DNA from 3 places in the Paenibacillus sp. P2(2022) genome. Region 1 is predicted to be linked to each of the others. Evidence: riboswitches for the same ligand, from Rfam matches in the RefSeq annotation. Region 1 holds a riboswitch; each other region holds the start of a gene.
The links. A riboswitch is a leader RNA that binds a small molecule or an ion and turns the genes downstream of it on or off. The one in region 1 is predicted to bind glycine.
Positions count from the first base shown of each region.

Region 2: another riboswitch for glycine. It lies ahead of gcvT (glycine cleavage system aminomethyltransferase GcvT); the one in region 1 lies ahead of MMB75_RS18350 (alanine/glycine:cation symporter family protein).
Region 3: another riboswitch for glycine. It lies ahead of sdaAB (L-serine ammonia-lyase, iron-sulfur-dependent subunit beta); the one in region 1 lies ahead of MMB75_RS18350 (alanine/glycine:cation symporter family protein).

Region 1 covers NZ_JAKWFI010000005.1:293,965-298,770, reverse strand. The annotation lists gene MMB75_RS18355 (iron-containing alcohol dehydrogenase) at 1-549, shown strand, start outside; gene MMB75_RS18350 (alanine/glycine:cation symporter family protein) at 607-2,025, opposite strand; glycine riboswitch at 2,184-2,278, opposite strand; glycine riboswitch at 2,290-2,374, opposite strand; gene MMB75_RS18345 (glycoside hydrolase family 1 protein) at 2,543-4,000, opposite strand; gene MMB75_RS18340 (LacI family DNA-binding transcriptional regulator) at 4,212-4,806, shown strand, end outside.
Region 2 covers NZ_JAKWFI010000001.1:89,263-94,068, forward strand. The annotation lists gene gcvPB (aminomethyl-transferring glycine dehydrogenase subunit GcvPB) at 1-187, opposite strand, end outside; gene gcvPA (aminomethyl-transferring glycine dehydrogenase subunit GcvPA) at 184-1,539, opposite strand; gene gcvT (glycine cleavage system aminomethyltransferase GcvT) at 1,664-2,764, opposite strand; glycine riboswitch at 2,844-2,940, opposite strand; glycine riboswitch at 2,954-3,027, opposite strand; gene gcvH (glycine cleavage system protein GcvH) at 3,435-3,833, shown strand; gene MMB75_RS00440 (PTS mannitol transporter subunit IIBC) at 4,260-4,806, shown strand, end outside.
Region 3 covers NZ_JAKWFI010000012.1:14,237-19,042, forward strand. The annotation lists gene MMB75_RS23450 (Ig-like domain-containing protein) at 1-782, shown strand, start outside; gene sdaAA (L-serine ammonia-lyase, iron-sulfur-dependent, subunit alpha) at 863-1,762, opposite strand; gene sdaAB (L-serine ammonia-lyase, iron-sulfur-dependent subunit beta) at 1,752-2,441, opposite strand; glycine riboswitch at 2,653-2,767, opposite strand; gene MMB75_RS23465 (DUF6359 domain-containing protein) at 2,982-4,595, shown strand.

The DNA.
Region 1 (4,806 bases):
AATACACCGCTGCAAGACCGCATGTGCTTTTCCGTGTTGCAAACCGTGATCGAAACGGCACCTAAGCTGCTGGAGGATTTGCACAACTATGAGCATCGCGAAACGATATTATATGCTGGGACGATTGCCCTGAACGGTACGCTGCAAATGGGTTACTTCGGGGACTGGGCTTCGCATACCATTGAACATGCATTATCCGCTGTATATGATATTCCTCATGCTGGTGGTCTGGCGATTCTGTTTCCCAACTGGATGAGACATACGGTGGATCAGGATGCTGCACGCATGAAGCGGCTGATGCTCAGTATGTTTGACTTGGACACTGTAGGTAAAACTGACAGAGAAATTGCCTTGGAAGGTATTGACCGTCTAAGTGCGTTTTGGACAAGTCTCGGTGCACCTTCTACTCTGGCCGATTACAACATTCATGATGAGCAATTGGAAAACATCGCAAACATCGCGGCCCGTGAAATGGAGCACGGAGGTTTCGGTAATTATCAAAAGCTGAAACAGGAAGATATTTTAGCTATACTGCGTGCATCGTTATAACATTAAAAAAGGAGTACCCTCAAGCCTGTGATGGCTGAGGATACTCCCTTTTAGTATTTATGAATTTACCGTTTGTCCCTTTTCTTCTACTTGGATAGCCGCCCCTACATTGGCACCAGCAAGAATACCCTTGTTCTTATTAGGATACAAAGAATTCATATAAGTCCGGGTTTCGGCAACGACAATTCCCGACAAGCCGAGCAAAGCAATCAGGTTTGGAAAAGCCATCATGGCGTTAAAAATATCTGCCAGCAGCCAAATCGCATCCAGTTTAATGAACGCGCCCCCGCCAACCAGTACAATGAACAAATAACGATAAGGCTTGATCCACTTAACCCCAAGCAAGTATTCAACACAGCGTTCCCCGTAATAGTTCCAGCCGAGCATGGTGGTGAATGCGAACATAATCAGGATGATGGTGAGCAGCTCTGCTCCCAGCGGAAATGCACTGGAAAATGCTTGCTGAGTCATCAAGCCTGCATCGGTAGGCCCGCTCCACACCCCGCTCACCAGTAACGTCAACCCGGTCATCACACAAATAACCATCGTATCAATAAACACACCCGTCATGGAAATCAGCCCTTGTTCCGCAGGCCATTTGGTTTTGGCAGCTGCGGCTGCAATCGGTGCGCTCCCCAATCCAGCTTCGTTGGCAAAAATACCTCTGGCTACCCCACTGCGCATGGCCAGCATAATCGTAGCTCCTGCAAATCCGCCGGTTGCCGATGTAGTTGAAAATGCCGAATGAAGCACAAGCGCAATTGCGGCAGGAAGTTGGTCAGCAAATCGAATCAGTACAATGATACAAATCAATACATACAGGCCTGTTTTAAAAGGAACGACCTTCGTCGATACCTTGGCAATGCTTTTGAGTCCTCCAATGGTCACAAGACCTGTAAGGACAGCAATTGTCAGCGCCGTTACAATCGGCGGAACGCCAAAACTGTTTTCAGTCGAAGATACAATCGCCTTGACCTGAGGGAATGTTCCAATTCCGAACAACGCTACCAGCATCCCTGAAAAAGCAAACAGCATCGCCAACGGTTTAAAACGGCGTCCCAGGCCTTTTTCAATATAATACATCGGGCCGCCGGAAAATTGTCCATTCCGATCCTTCACCCGGTATTTTACCGCAAGTACACCTTCCGCATATTTCGTCGCCATCCCAAAGAAGGCTGCAACGACCATCCAGAACAGGGCACCTGGCCCGCCCAGCTTAATGGCTGTCGCTACACCGACAATACTTCCTGTACCGACGGTAGCCGCCAATGCCGTACTCAAAGCCGCAAAACTACTTACATCCCCGCTACCTTCATTCGGGGCCTTACCGATGAGCTTGATCGCCAGGGGCAGGCGGAATACCTGCAACATTTTTAGACGTATGGTCAGCCATAACCCCGTTCCCATAACAAGGATGATGAGAGGCGCCCCCCATATCCAACTGCTAATCGTTTCTAACACATGTACCAAATTCATTTCAACCCGCTCCTCCAGCATAGTAGAAAACAAAAAAGAGTCAAATCTGTTGATTCGACTCCTGGAGAGGTTAAAGGCACGAAAAAATACAACCATCTTGTGCAGGATTTCACCTCTAAAAGCTTATAAAAAGCCTAGGGCTATCCCTGTCACAGGTTATTCGCGTCTCTGTCCTTTTGCCTGAGAGTTTAAGCAGATGTGATCTGCGGTGCACCTTCGGCGCCCAATTAAGGGTCTCTCCAGAGTTCTGTCCGTTTACGGTCCCTGCTCGTTGCTGTAAATCAGCCTAAGCACCTGAGAGTTTTGCCCCTTCGGTTGGAACTTTCATTCCATCTCCCGCAAACATCAACCAGACATATGAAATTTTTATTCATTATACAGAAAAATTTCAGCTTATTACAAGTGAAAAATTTGTGAAGCCCTCTGAAAGAATCAATAGAGTGTCTATACAAAAAGCGGGTACAGCAGATTGCATCCTGAGGATTTTCTCTGCTGTACCCGCCAAAACGATATGGAATTACAGTTCTTCACCGTTGGTTGCTATCACATTTTTATACCAGTTAAATGAGTCCTTTTTGGAGCGTTGAAGCGTTCCGTTACCGTCATCATCCAGATCAACGTAAATAAATCCGTAGCGCTTGGACATTTCGGACGTAGACATGCTCACAAGGTCGATAGGTCCCCAGCTGGTGTAACCAATCAGATCAACACCGTCAGCAATCGCTTCCTTCATTTGGGCAATATGCTGACGCAAGTAATCAATGCGATACGTGTCATGCACAGAGCCGTCTTCTTCTACCTTATCATACGCACCCAGGCCATTTTCCACGATGAACAGTGGCTTTTGATAGCGATCATAAAACGTATTCAGTGTAACACGCAGGCCGATCGGATCGATCTGCCATCCCCAGTCGGAAGACTGCAGATACGGATTTTTCACACCGCCTATCAGGTTCCCTGCTGCCTTTTCGCCTTCTGGCCCTGCCGATACGGTCAAGGTCATATAGTAACTAAATGAGATAAAATCGACCGTGTTATTTTTCAAAATTTCGGCATCGCCGGATTCTGTCTGGATCACAATATTATTTTCTTCAAAATAGCGGTTCATATAGTTGGGATATTCCCCACGAGCATGCACATCCGTAAAGAACAGGTTCATTTGATTTTCATGCTGTGCTTTCAGGATATCTTCTGGGTTACACGTATGTGGGTAGCTTTCAATGCGGGCCAGCATACAGCCGATCTGAGCGCCCGGAATGATCTCATGTCCCCGTTTGGTCGCCAATGCACTTGCTACAAATTGATGGTGCAATGCTTGATATATCGCTTGTTGCTTGTTTTCTACACGGTCAATAACCACACCGCCGCCTGTAAACGGGCTCATAGTCATGACATTAATTTCGTTAAAGGTCAGCCAGTATTTTACTTTATCCTTATAGCGTGTAAATACCGTTTCGGCATATTTTACGTAATGATCCACGACTTCGCGTCCCAACCAGCCATTATATTTCTGTGTCAAACCTAGCGGTGTTTCATAATGCGACAGTGTTACCAAAGGCTCAATACCATACTTGCGCAGCTCATCGAATACATTGTCGTAGAATTGCAATCCCGCTTCATTCGGCTCGGCATCATATCCATTCGGGAAAATCCGCGACCAGTGGATGGACATCCGGAATACTTTAAAGCCCATTTCTGCAAACAAGGCAATATCTTCTTTGTAGTGGTGGTAAAAGTCCACACCTTCACGCTTTGGAAAACGGGCGTTTACCTTCCCTGCCAAGATGTCCTCCAGTCGTTCGGACGAAATTTCTATAGCATGATCGTTCTTACGTTCTGATTTAGGTACATAGGCTATCATGTCTGCGCTGGACAGACCTTTTCCATCTACGTCAAAAGCACCTTCCAATTGGTTGGCTGCAGTTGCCCCGCCCCAGAGGAAGTTTTTCGGGAATCCTTTTAGCGTCTTCGTCATGGTATGAAAACCTCTTTCCTTAATTTAATGTTTTCACTTTAGTCAGTAACCCGTCAGGTGCTGCAATGCGAATCCATAACTAACGGTAACCGTTCTCCTTTGAAATGCATCGACAGATGCTTTAAAATAGACGTAATGCCCTCATAAAGCATCCTAATTGTTGTAACGCGTTTCATGTCAAGTATTTTTTTCTCAGGTGAGGAGAAGCATCATGTCGAATCTTGATCAAATTGCAAAACTGGCGGGCTTTTCCAAAGCTACGGTATCCAGAGTGTTAAATCAGTCCCCCCATGTAAGTCACGAAACCAGAGCTAAAATTTTAAAAATCATGCAGGAATTAGATTATGTTCCTAATCGGAATGCGATCTCTCTATCCAAGGGTCAGACGCTTCAGATTGGTATCATCACTTCAACTATCAATGAAATTGTGCTGGCATTTCTGGACAGCTTTGTGGAAATCGCAGGCCAATATGAATTCCAAACCATTATTTATACTTCGGGAGAAGACAAAAAGAAAGAGCTTCAAGCTTTCGAGGATTTAAAAAGAAAAAGAGTCGATGCGCTGGTCATCATTTCCTGCGTGAATGACACTGATTTTTTGAGTACCTATTGCAAATATGGACCGATCGTGGCATGGCAACGAATGGAGCATACCGATATTCGCTCCGTCGCTATGGATCAATATGAAGGATACATGTTAGCATTAAAACATTTGATACAAAAAGGCTATACACGTATAGCCAATGCTTTTGGTCGTCCAAGCAGCATCAATACTCACAGCAGACAACGAGCCTATGAGCAGATCA
Region 2 (4,806 bases), on a different contig from region 1:
CCTCGGGTAATGCCGCAGGTTCGCTGCGCAGCGCATAATCCGGCAAAAGCTCTGCCACCGGGCGACGAGGAACGTCGCACTCGGGAAGGGAATAAGCGATGCGACCCGGACGGCTCAATTCAAAAATGAGCGCTTGATCGTGTTCCTTCAACAGCTCTTGTTTCTGGTCCGGTCCGGTGTGTGTCATAGCAATCCCTCCAAGGTGTGTACAAATTGGTCAATCTCTTCTTTGGTTCTTTGCTCCGTCACGGCAATCAGCATGTGACCAGCAAGTTCCGGATAGTCCCGGCCCAAATCATAGCCTGCGATAAATCCAGCAGCTAGCAGATTGTCCTGAAGTTTGCTCATATTCGTACCTTCAGGCAGCCTAAGGGCGAACTCGTTAAAGGTCGGTGCGTGAAACGAGGCAGTTATGCCATTCAAGCTCAGCAATTGTTCTAACGCATAGCGGCTTTTATGCAAATTCAGCTCGGCTACTTCCTGGATACCCTGTTTACCCATGACAGACAAGTACACAGATGCAGATAAAGCAAGCAACGCTTGGTTGGAACAAATGTTAGACGTGGCCTTTTCGCGGCGGATATGTTGTTCCCGCGCTTGCAAGGTCAGCACGAAGCCGCGTTTGCCGTTGCGGTCTGTGGTTTGGCCTACGATACGCCCAGGGATACGACGCATATGTGCCTGAGAAACGGCAAAGTAACCGCAGGTCGGACCGCCGAGGGAGGACGAGATCCCAAGCGGCTGCGCGTCTCCTACAACAATATCCGCGCCCTGCTTACCGGGCGCCTCCAGCAAGCCAAGTGCCAGCGGGTTGGCACTGACGACCATTAGCCCCTTGTGTGCATGGATGAGGTCAGCCATCGGCTTCAGATTTTCCACGGCTCCAAAAAAGTTGGGGCTTTGGATCAAGACAGCCGCCGTCTGTTCCGATACGGCTGCGGCAAGCGCATCGACATCCGTTACGCCGTCCGAACAGCCGATCTCCACGATGTCCAAGTCCAATCCGCGCGCATAGGCTGCCAATACCTGGCGTGCCTCTGGATGGACAGACCTTGATACGATAAGCTGTTTACGGCGCGTGGCTGCGGCGGCCAGTGAGCCCGCTTCCGCCAGAGCTGTCGCTCCATCGTACATGCTGGCATTCGCTACTGCCATGCCTGTCAATTCGCAAATATACGACTGGAATTCAAAAATGGCTTGCAGCTCGCCCTGGCTTACTTCCGGCTGATAGGGGGTGTAGGCTGTGTAAAATTCGGAACGTGAGGTGATGTGCTGAATGACGGACGGAATATGATGATCATAAATACCTGCACCAAGAAAGCTGGCATGTGTATCTGTATTGGCATTGTGCCCGGCCAGCTCGGCCATGTGGCGAGTTAGGGCTCTTTCGTCGAGCCGAGAGGAAAGAGGGAGTTCCCCTTGGTATCGAATTGCCTCTGGAATGTCACTGAATAAATCATCAATGGATGATACGCCCACCACACGCAGCATTTCGGTTTGATCTTGTTCGGTCATGGGGAGATAGCGATGCTGCTTCATAAGTTCTGGCTCCTTTCGAAAAGCAAAATTTAGATAGTAAATTAGCTAATACATAATCGTAGTTGGAAAATCCAGAATTTCGTATCTGACATGATCATTTTTTTGAAATGAAGAGGATTTAGGATCAGCGTGGCCGTTTATAAAAAGGGGCTGCGACCACTTCCGCACGCAGGCGTTTACCTCGAATTTCGACCTCCAGCGGTGTAGATAGGGTGCTAAAACGACTGTCCACCAGGGCTAGCCCCAAATTACGCTTCAAGGTGGGCGATTGAGTCCCCGTTGTGACCTCACCAATGTGTTGGCCTTCCGCGAAGACTGGATAATGAGCGCGCGGGATACCGCGGTCAATCATTTCCAGCCCGATCAACTTGCGAGGAATTCCTTGTTCTTTCTGGTGTTGCAGTGCTTCTCTGCCGATAAAATCTCCTTTATTCAGCTTGACGAAGAAACCTAAACCAGCCTCAAGCGGTGAAATGGTGGCAGATAACTCCTGTCCGTACAGCGGCAGCCGTGCCTCAAACCGCAGTGTATCGCGAGCACCAAGCCCAGCGGGAATTAGCCCATACGATTCACCGCAACGAAGCAAACCATTCCACACGGCGGGTGCTTCCTCAGCAGGTATATAAAATTCAAAACCGTCTTCCCCGGTATATCCGGTTCGGGAGACGAGTGCTTTTGCTCCGAACAATTGCACGTTCTCATGGAATCGGAAAGATGCCAGATTCGTAATATCTGCATCTGTCACGGCTGCGGCAATATGTGCTGCTTCCGGTCCTTGTAATGCCAGCAATGCGATCGCATCAGACACATTCTCCAGATGAACCGATGCAGGTACGTGGCGCATGAGCCAATCCCAATCTTTGTCGATGTTGGAGGCATTCACAACGAGCATGTAGCGCTCTGGTCCTTTGCAGTATACAAGCAAGTCATCCACTACGCCTCCATCGGGGTAACACAGGAGTGAATATTGTGCCTGGCCCGGTTCCAACTGGCTGACATCATTCGTGGTTACCCATTGCAAAAAAGCCTCGGCTTCTTTGCCCTCAACCAAAAACTCGCCCATGTGCGAGACATCGAATAAACCCGCGCGTTGCCGGACGGCCTCATGCTCTTTTTGGATGCCGCTAAACTGAACGGGAAGCTCCCACCCGCCAAAGTCAATACAACGAACCCCGGGCTGCGTCCCGTAAGACGAAAATAATGGTGTTCTTCGCAAATTAGACATTTTTTCACTCCTATCCAGTGTAATCGGCTAAACAAAAAAGACAGGCTGAAAGAAACGTATAGACGGCAGTCCATACTCTTCTTTCAGCTCTGTCCTTGATACCAGAAAGTTACCCCGGTGTGAACCAGGTTTCCCCTTGGGTGATCCGCTCTAATCGCGAATGCTCTCCAGAGATGCGTCCGGCAGAGGTCCTTTTGCCTGAGAGATTCACCTGCAATGCATGTTTACTCCTTCGGCGCTACCTTTTGGATCAACGGTAGGTTACCCGGTTTTGCAGGTAACAACTTGATCCGAGTTCGCGTGCACACTGTCTCAGAAACGACAACAGCTATGCGAATCTTTTGGGTAGTCTCTCCCTCCGCGTTCATCCGCGTTTGCAGTTGTCGGGGTATTTCCAAAAGCATTTGCTATAACCCATTAATACGCAAATTCATTCAAAATGTCAATAAAAATGTCATATAAAACAATCCAAAAAACATTTAATGTATAAATAAGGATATGTAAGCGTTTGTTACAAGTTATCATTTTTTAATATTCTATGCTATATGAGATAACATGAAGTATTTTTGTTAGTATTATTGACATGAGTGTTCATGTTGTCATAATCTTAACCTGTCTAATACAGGTGATTAAAAGCATTTTATTCATGTGGAAGTGAGGCGAAAGCAGGATGAGTGAAGTGAAACGGGAACTTTGGTATACAGACGAACATGAGTGGGTTCAGCGCACAGCAGACGGGACGTTGCGGATCGGCATTACAGACTTTGCACAGCATCAACTGGGTGATATTGTTTTTGTGGAATTACCTGGGGCGGGAGCAACGATTGAACAGGGGGCAGAGATTGGTACAATTGAATCGGTGAAGACCGTATCCGACCTTTTTGCTCCGGTGGCGGGAACCGTATTGAAAGTAAATGAAGCTCTGGAAAGCACACCTGAGCTGGTGAATGAATCTCCCTATGAAAAGGGTTGGATGATTGAAGTAGAGATGGGCAATGATGTCGAGGAAGCTCTGAGCAAGCTGCTGTCTGCGGATCAGTACGAGCAGTTGATTTCGGATGAACAATAATGAGCAATATAAGATGGAATATTAGCGCTTTATTCTAAATTTTTATATGGATATTGAATTGAATAAAAGCATCGTTAGTCCGCTCGTTTTGTGTATAAAATAGTCGCTATGATCTGACATGGCGGCTATTTTTTTGTTGTCTTTTAGAAGACGTAATTACGTCAATTTATTAGATTTAGAGGTGAGCTCCTCTATATAAGGTGCAGATTTACAGCACTGTTTTTTCGACTAATTTCTATTGTTATCGGTCATATTAAGAAGAATTATGCAGGTATAATACGTTGTCCGTTATTTTAAATTTAAATGTTGTCATCAACGTTCATGACGAAAGTACGTTTTCATTTCGTTGATGAAGATAGCGCTGTCATTTAGTATGAATTTTAAGAAAAGGTAGTGATGCTATTTACTCACAAGGAGGATATGAATATGAGCACAGTGGACACAAAGTCCAGTTCAAGCGGTGGCGCTCGTGTCGCCGTACAACGTTTTGGCCGTTTTCTCAGCGGTATGGTTATGCCCAATATGGGGGCCTTTATCGCCTGGGGATTAATTACGGCCCTTTTTATTCCGACCGGGTGGTTTCCGAACGAGGGTTTTGCACAACTGGTTGATCCGATGAAAAATTATTTGCTGCCGCTATTGATTGGTTATACAGGAGGCACAATGATTCACGGACAGCGTGGAGGTGTGATCGGTGCCATTATGACGATGGGTGTCATTGTGGGGGCCGATATCCCGATGTTCCTGGGCGCAATGGTAGCTGGCCCGCTGGCTGCATGGATCTTGAAGAAGTTCGATAAGGCCATTGAAGGCAAAGTCAAATCAGGTTTTGAAATGCTGGTCAATAATTTCTCGGCCGGGATTATCGGTGCCATTCTAGCACTGCTCGCTCATGTGGGGATTGGCCCGGTCGTTCAAACCATCAGCCAAGTATTGTCGGCAGGGGTACAGTTTCTCGTAAATGCAGGGCTCT
Region 3 (4,806 bases), on a different contig from region 1:
GCAAAAAACTGACAATAAACGTACAAGTGGGTCTTGTGGACCGTCTGGAAACAGACTCGCGTGTAATTGCGCTTGGTGCTCAGGAAACAAAGCAGCTGAAAATAACAGGCGTTAAGAGTGGTGGCACAAAAACAGACGTAACCAAGGACGCCACTTGGACTACTAGTAATGTAAAAGTAGTTGAAGTTAGCGAAGGTTTGATTAAAGCGAATGCAAGCGGTAAGGCAACGGTCACTGCTTCATATGGCAAGCAAACCATTACGTTTACGGTAGAAGTGGACGTAGCGCAAAAGATTGAAGCGGATGCCATTGCGTTATCACTAAAATCCGGGGATCAAAAAACGATTGCGATTGTAGTTAAATCCAGTGATGGCAAAGAAAAGGATGTTACAACCCAAGCTGAATGGAAAACGTCCAACTATAAGGTAGCCACCGTCAAAAAGGGTCAGGTTACCGCGGTCAGCTACGGTAAGGCTAACATTCAGGCGAAGTTTGGCGGTAAGGTGATCAGCGTACCTGTTGATGTTGATACGCTTAAATACCTGCAAACGGACGAAGTCGCCTTGACTTTGAAGGCAGGGCAGCTGGCCAAAGTTACGGCTACAGCCACGTATAAGGATGAGTCGGAGAAGGATGTTTCCAAACCTGCTGTCTGGTCCTCGTCCAGAATTATTGTTGCGACCGTCAAAGACGGCAACATTAAGGCACAGGGCAAGGGCAAAGCTGTAATTACAGTGAAATATGCAGGTAAAATGACGAAGGTACAGGTAACCGTTCAGTAATCTGTTAAAATGAAAAGAAAAAGAGCAAGCATACGTCTAGAGACGATATGCTTGCTCTTTTATTTTTTAAAGCTTAGAAGCTACGATTTATTCTTCTTGGTTGATGTGTTGCGTGTCAGTGATTCGGTCAAACGCTTGCCAGTGGGTGTCTGGGCCAAGCCGCCTTTGGCGGTCTCGCGGTGCTTCGACGGCATCGCGCTGCCGACTTCAAGCATTACGTCAATGACTTCGTCAGACGGAATGGCGCTGCGCACACCCGCCAAAGCCATATCCGCTGCGGCAAGTGCGGTCACGGCTCCCAGCCCGTTGCGCACGATGCACGGAATCTCGACGAGTCCGGCGACGGGGTCGCAAATCAGACCGAGCGTGTTCTTGAGCGCTAGGCCTACGGCGTGAACGGCCTGCTCAGGTGTGCCGCCGCGTAGCTCGACCATAGCTCCAGCGGCCATCCCGATGGCTGAGCCAATCTCAGCCTGACAGCCTCCCTCCGCGCCGGAAATGAAGGAATTGTTGGCGATGACGTAGCCAATGGCTCCGGCTGCGAACAAGCCGTGCACCATATGCTCATCATCCCAGCCGAACCGCTCCTGCGCACTAATGAACACACCGGGGATGACTCCACAAGAGCCAGCAGTGGGCGTAGCCACAATACGCCCCATGGACGCATTAACCTCCGACACGGAGAGCGCATAAGCCATGGCGAGTGCGGAGGCGTCGCCGGAGCAGGTTTCCCCTGCCCGCAGATACTCGGCCAGACGCTTGCCGTCACCGCCTGTTAATCCACTGCGGGATACGGTGTCTTGTGTCTGACCACGATGAACGGCCTCCTTCATGACTTCATAATAATCAGACATTTGGCGGAAGATTTCTTCTTCCGTTGTATTCGTCTCTTGTACCTGCTCTTGAATCATCAGGCGGCCAATCGTGGTGGATTCCTCCGCGCATATGGCGCTGATTTCATGCAGATGGCTAAATCGCATCAGATTCAGCTCCTTTTTTCAAATTAATCATTTTAATTTCGTACATATGTGGTAAGGATCGTAGTTTTGCGATCAGTTCAGCCGTAGGAGGACTGTCCGTTTCGATGGCGGTAAGTGCTTCACCATCTCGGCCTTTGCGATCCACATGCATATAGGCAATGTTAATGTCGGCAGCGCCGAGTGCTGAAGTCACCGCACCTAATGTGCCGGGCTTATCCGAGTGAAGAAGCACCAACGTAGCCAGCTCCCCGGTCAGGTTGACTCGGAATTCGTTGAGCTGCTGGACATGGATGCTGCCGCCGCCGATGGAGGAACCCAGCAGTGTGCGCTGATCCTCACCCTTCCACAGTTCAAAACGGACGGTATTTGGATGGGGCGCGGGTAGTCCGCTGACGGCAAACTCCACGGCCATTCCAGCCTGCTCCGCCCATTGCTCGGCATCTGGAATTCGGTGGTCGTCTGTATCGTAATTGAGCAGGCCTGCGATGAGTGCTAGGTCTGTACCGTGTCCTTTGTAGGTGTCGGCGAAGGAGCCGTACAGTGTCATGCGGGCACGGTCCGGCTGCATCCCGAGCCAGTGACGGGCAACGCGTGCAAGCCGCACCGCGCCTGCAGTGTGTGAACTGGAAGGTCCGGTCATGGCCGGACCGATAATGGAAAATACATCTTTGAAACGCATGGTGTGGCCCCCTGTATGTTCTAGTACCATAGTATATGGTATTTCCGCGTTTGTGCGCAGCTATGACGGTTCCTAATGCTGACGTACAATGTGAGCGCAAAAAAGGACAGGATAAGGAAGTTTCCCTTATCTCTGTCCTCGTTACCTGAGAGTTTCGTGCGGTGTCCTTACCGCCTTACCCCTTGGGTGGCTTGCGCTCTCTCCAGAGTTGCGTCAGATGACGATACATGGACCTGAGAGATTATCCGCCAGCCGGGTGCTGGCGGCTTGCTCCTTCGGTGCCGCCAGCGTGTAAGCTCCTGGACAGACTCTCCCGTCATCTTCATTCGCGTATACCGTTCTACATATCTTTCTTAGCGTAATGTATGCCGTGCTCGGTGTCAATCGCAGGTTTCAATTTTTACATAAACAGGCGAGTTTCCGATAAAAAAGATTAAAATTTACATATTTATGGATGAAATCAGGAAGGAATTAGAAGATTGACAGCTAATCTGATAGAGGACAAGTACATTTATGGAATTATAGGAGGGATATTGACGTATGGTAAAAGGCTTGCGGTTCACAGGTTCACGCTTGAAAGGGGTGCTGCATCTAGCAGCGATCGTATCGCTGTTGATTGGGATCCTCGTTCCATTCGGTCAGGTCAAGGCAGAGGGAGCATTGACAGTAGACGAAGCACTTCAGCGCCAAGGCAGTGGAGGTGCAGTGACGGTGGAAGGCTACATCGTCGGACATGCTACCGGATCGAAAACAGCTAATTTTTCTGCTCCGTTTGCGAATGATTTTAACGTACTGATTGCCGACCAGGCCAATGAACGTTTCACGTCTAATCTATTGGATGTGCAGCTGACATCTGCGTACAGAGGGCAATTTGGGTTAACAGGTCATCCTGAGCTGGTCGGCAGCAAAATTCGCGTGACAGGTACGCTTGGTGCCTACAATAATTTTGGTGGAGTAAAAAGTCCAAGCGCTGTGGAACTGGTGAGTGGAAGCGAGCCGGGGGAACCAGGTGAACCTGGCGAACCTGGCGAACCTGAACCTGGCAACCCGGGTCAACCCAGTACTACACTGCCGGATGGAAAAGGCAAAAAGGTGCTGTTCGATAATACGCACGCACAGACGGCTGGTGCAGCAGATTGGGTCATTGAAGGCGCCTTCTCCGACTTTGCCAATGGATTGCGTAATGTAGGCTTTACTGTGGATCAATTGAACCGCCCTATTCCTTTTACTTATGGAGAACAGGCCATAACCTATGATAAGCTGCGCCAATATGATGTGTTCATCATCGGTGAAGCGAATGTGGCCTTTAAGGCATCCGAGCAGGCTGCCCTGCTGCAATATGTGAATAACGGGGGAAGTGTCTTCTTCATCTCCGACCATTATAATGCCGACCGTAACAAAAACCGTTGGGATTCCTCCGAGGTTATGAATGGCTACCGTCGTGGAGCCTATACTAATCCGGCCAAAGGCATGACTGCAGAAGAAGCTGCATCGCCGGCGATGCAAGGATTAACAAGCTCCGATTGGCTGGCGACCAACTTTGGTGTTCGTTTCCGTTATAATGCGCTTGGCGATGTAAATGCTACGGACATCGTAGCCGCAGATCAATCCTTCGGCATTACCAAGGGTGTACGCTCGATTGCCATGCATGCGGGATCTACGCTGGCTATTATTGATCCTACCAAAGCCAAAGGAATTGCCTATATCCCGACAGGTACAAAAAAATGGGGCAATGCAGTAGACCAAGGAGTCTATAACGGCGGAGGCCGTGCGGAAGGTCCTTATGCTGCGATCTCCAAGGTGGGTCAAGGCAAGGCAGCATTTATCGGTGATTCTTCCCCTGTAGAAGATGCTACTCCGAAATATGCACGTGAGGAAAACGGACAGTCGAAAAAGACATATGATGGTTTTAAGGAAGTAGACGATGCCACCTTCCTAGTGCAAACGGTTCAATGGCTTGCGTGGAAGCAGGACTACACGAAATTATCCGATGTGGCAGGTTTAACGCTGGATCAACCGACGAAGCTGCTGCCGTTTGAAGAGCCTGCGGCTTCCACAGAACCGCAACCGGAGCCTTGGTCTGCTCCAGCAGCAGGCTACAAATGGTACGATCCAAGAACGTTCAAGCCGGGCTCCTATGGAGCGGCTTCATAATAAACGCAAAAAATAATTCAGTGTGAGTGGTTGGGTGCTAGTTAGCCGTTTGGTCCTCTGTAGGGGATCAAACGGCTTTTTTGTGATGAAAATTAACCTGTGGTTGGTTATTTTATTACATTTTGTGCCAGGAAGGTCGCGCTACGGCTGGATCATTGATTTTTTAAATGATGTTGATAGCATAATCTTAATTGATATATCCATATACTGG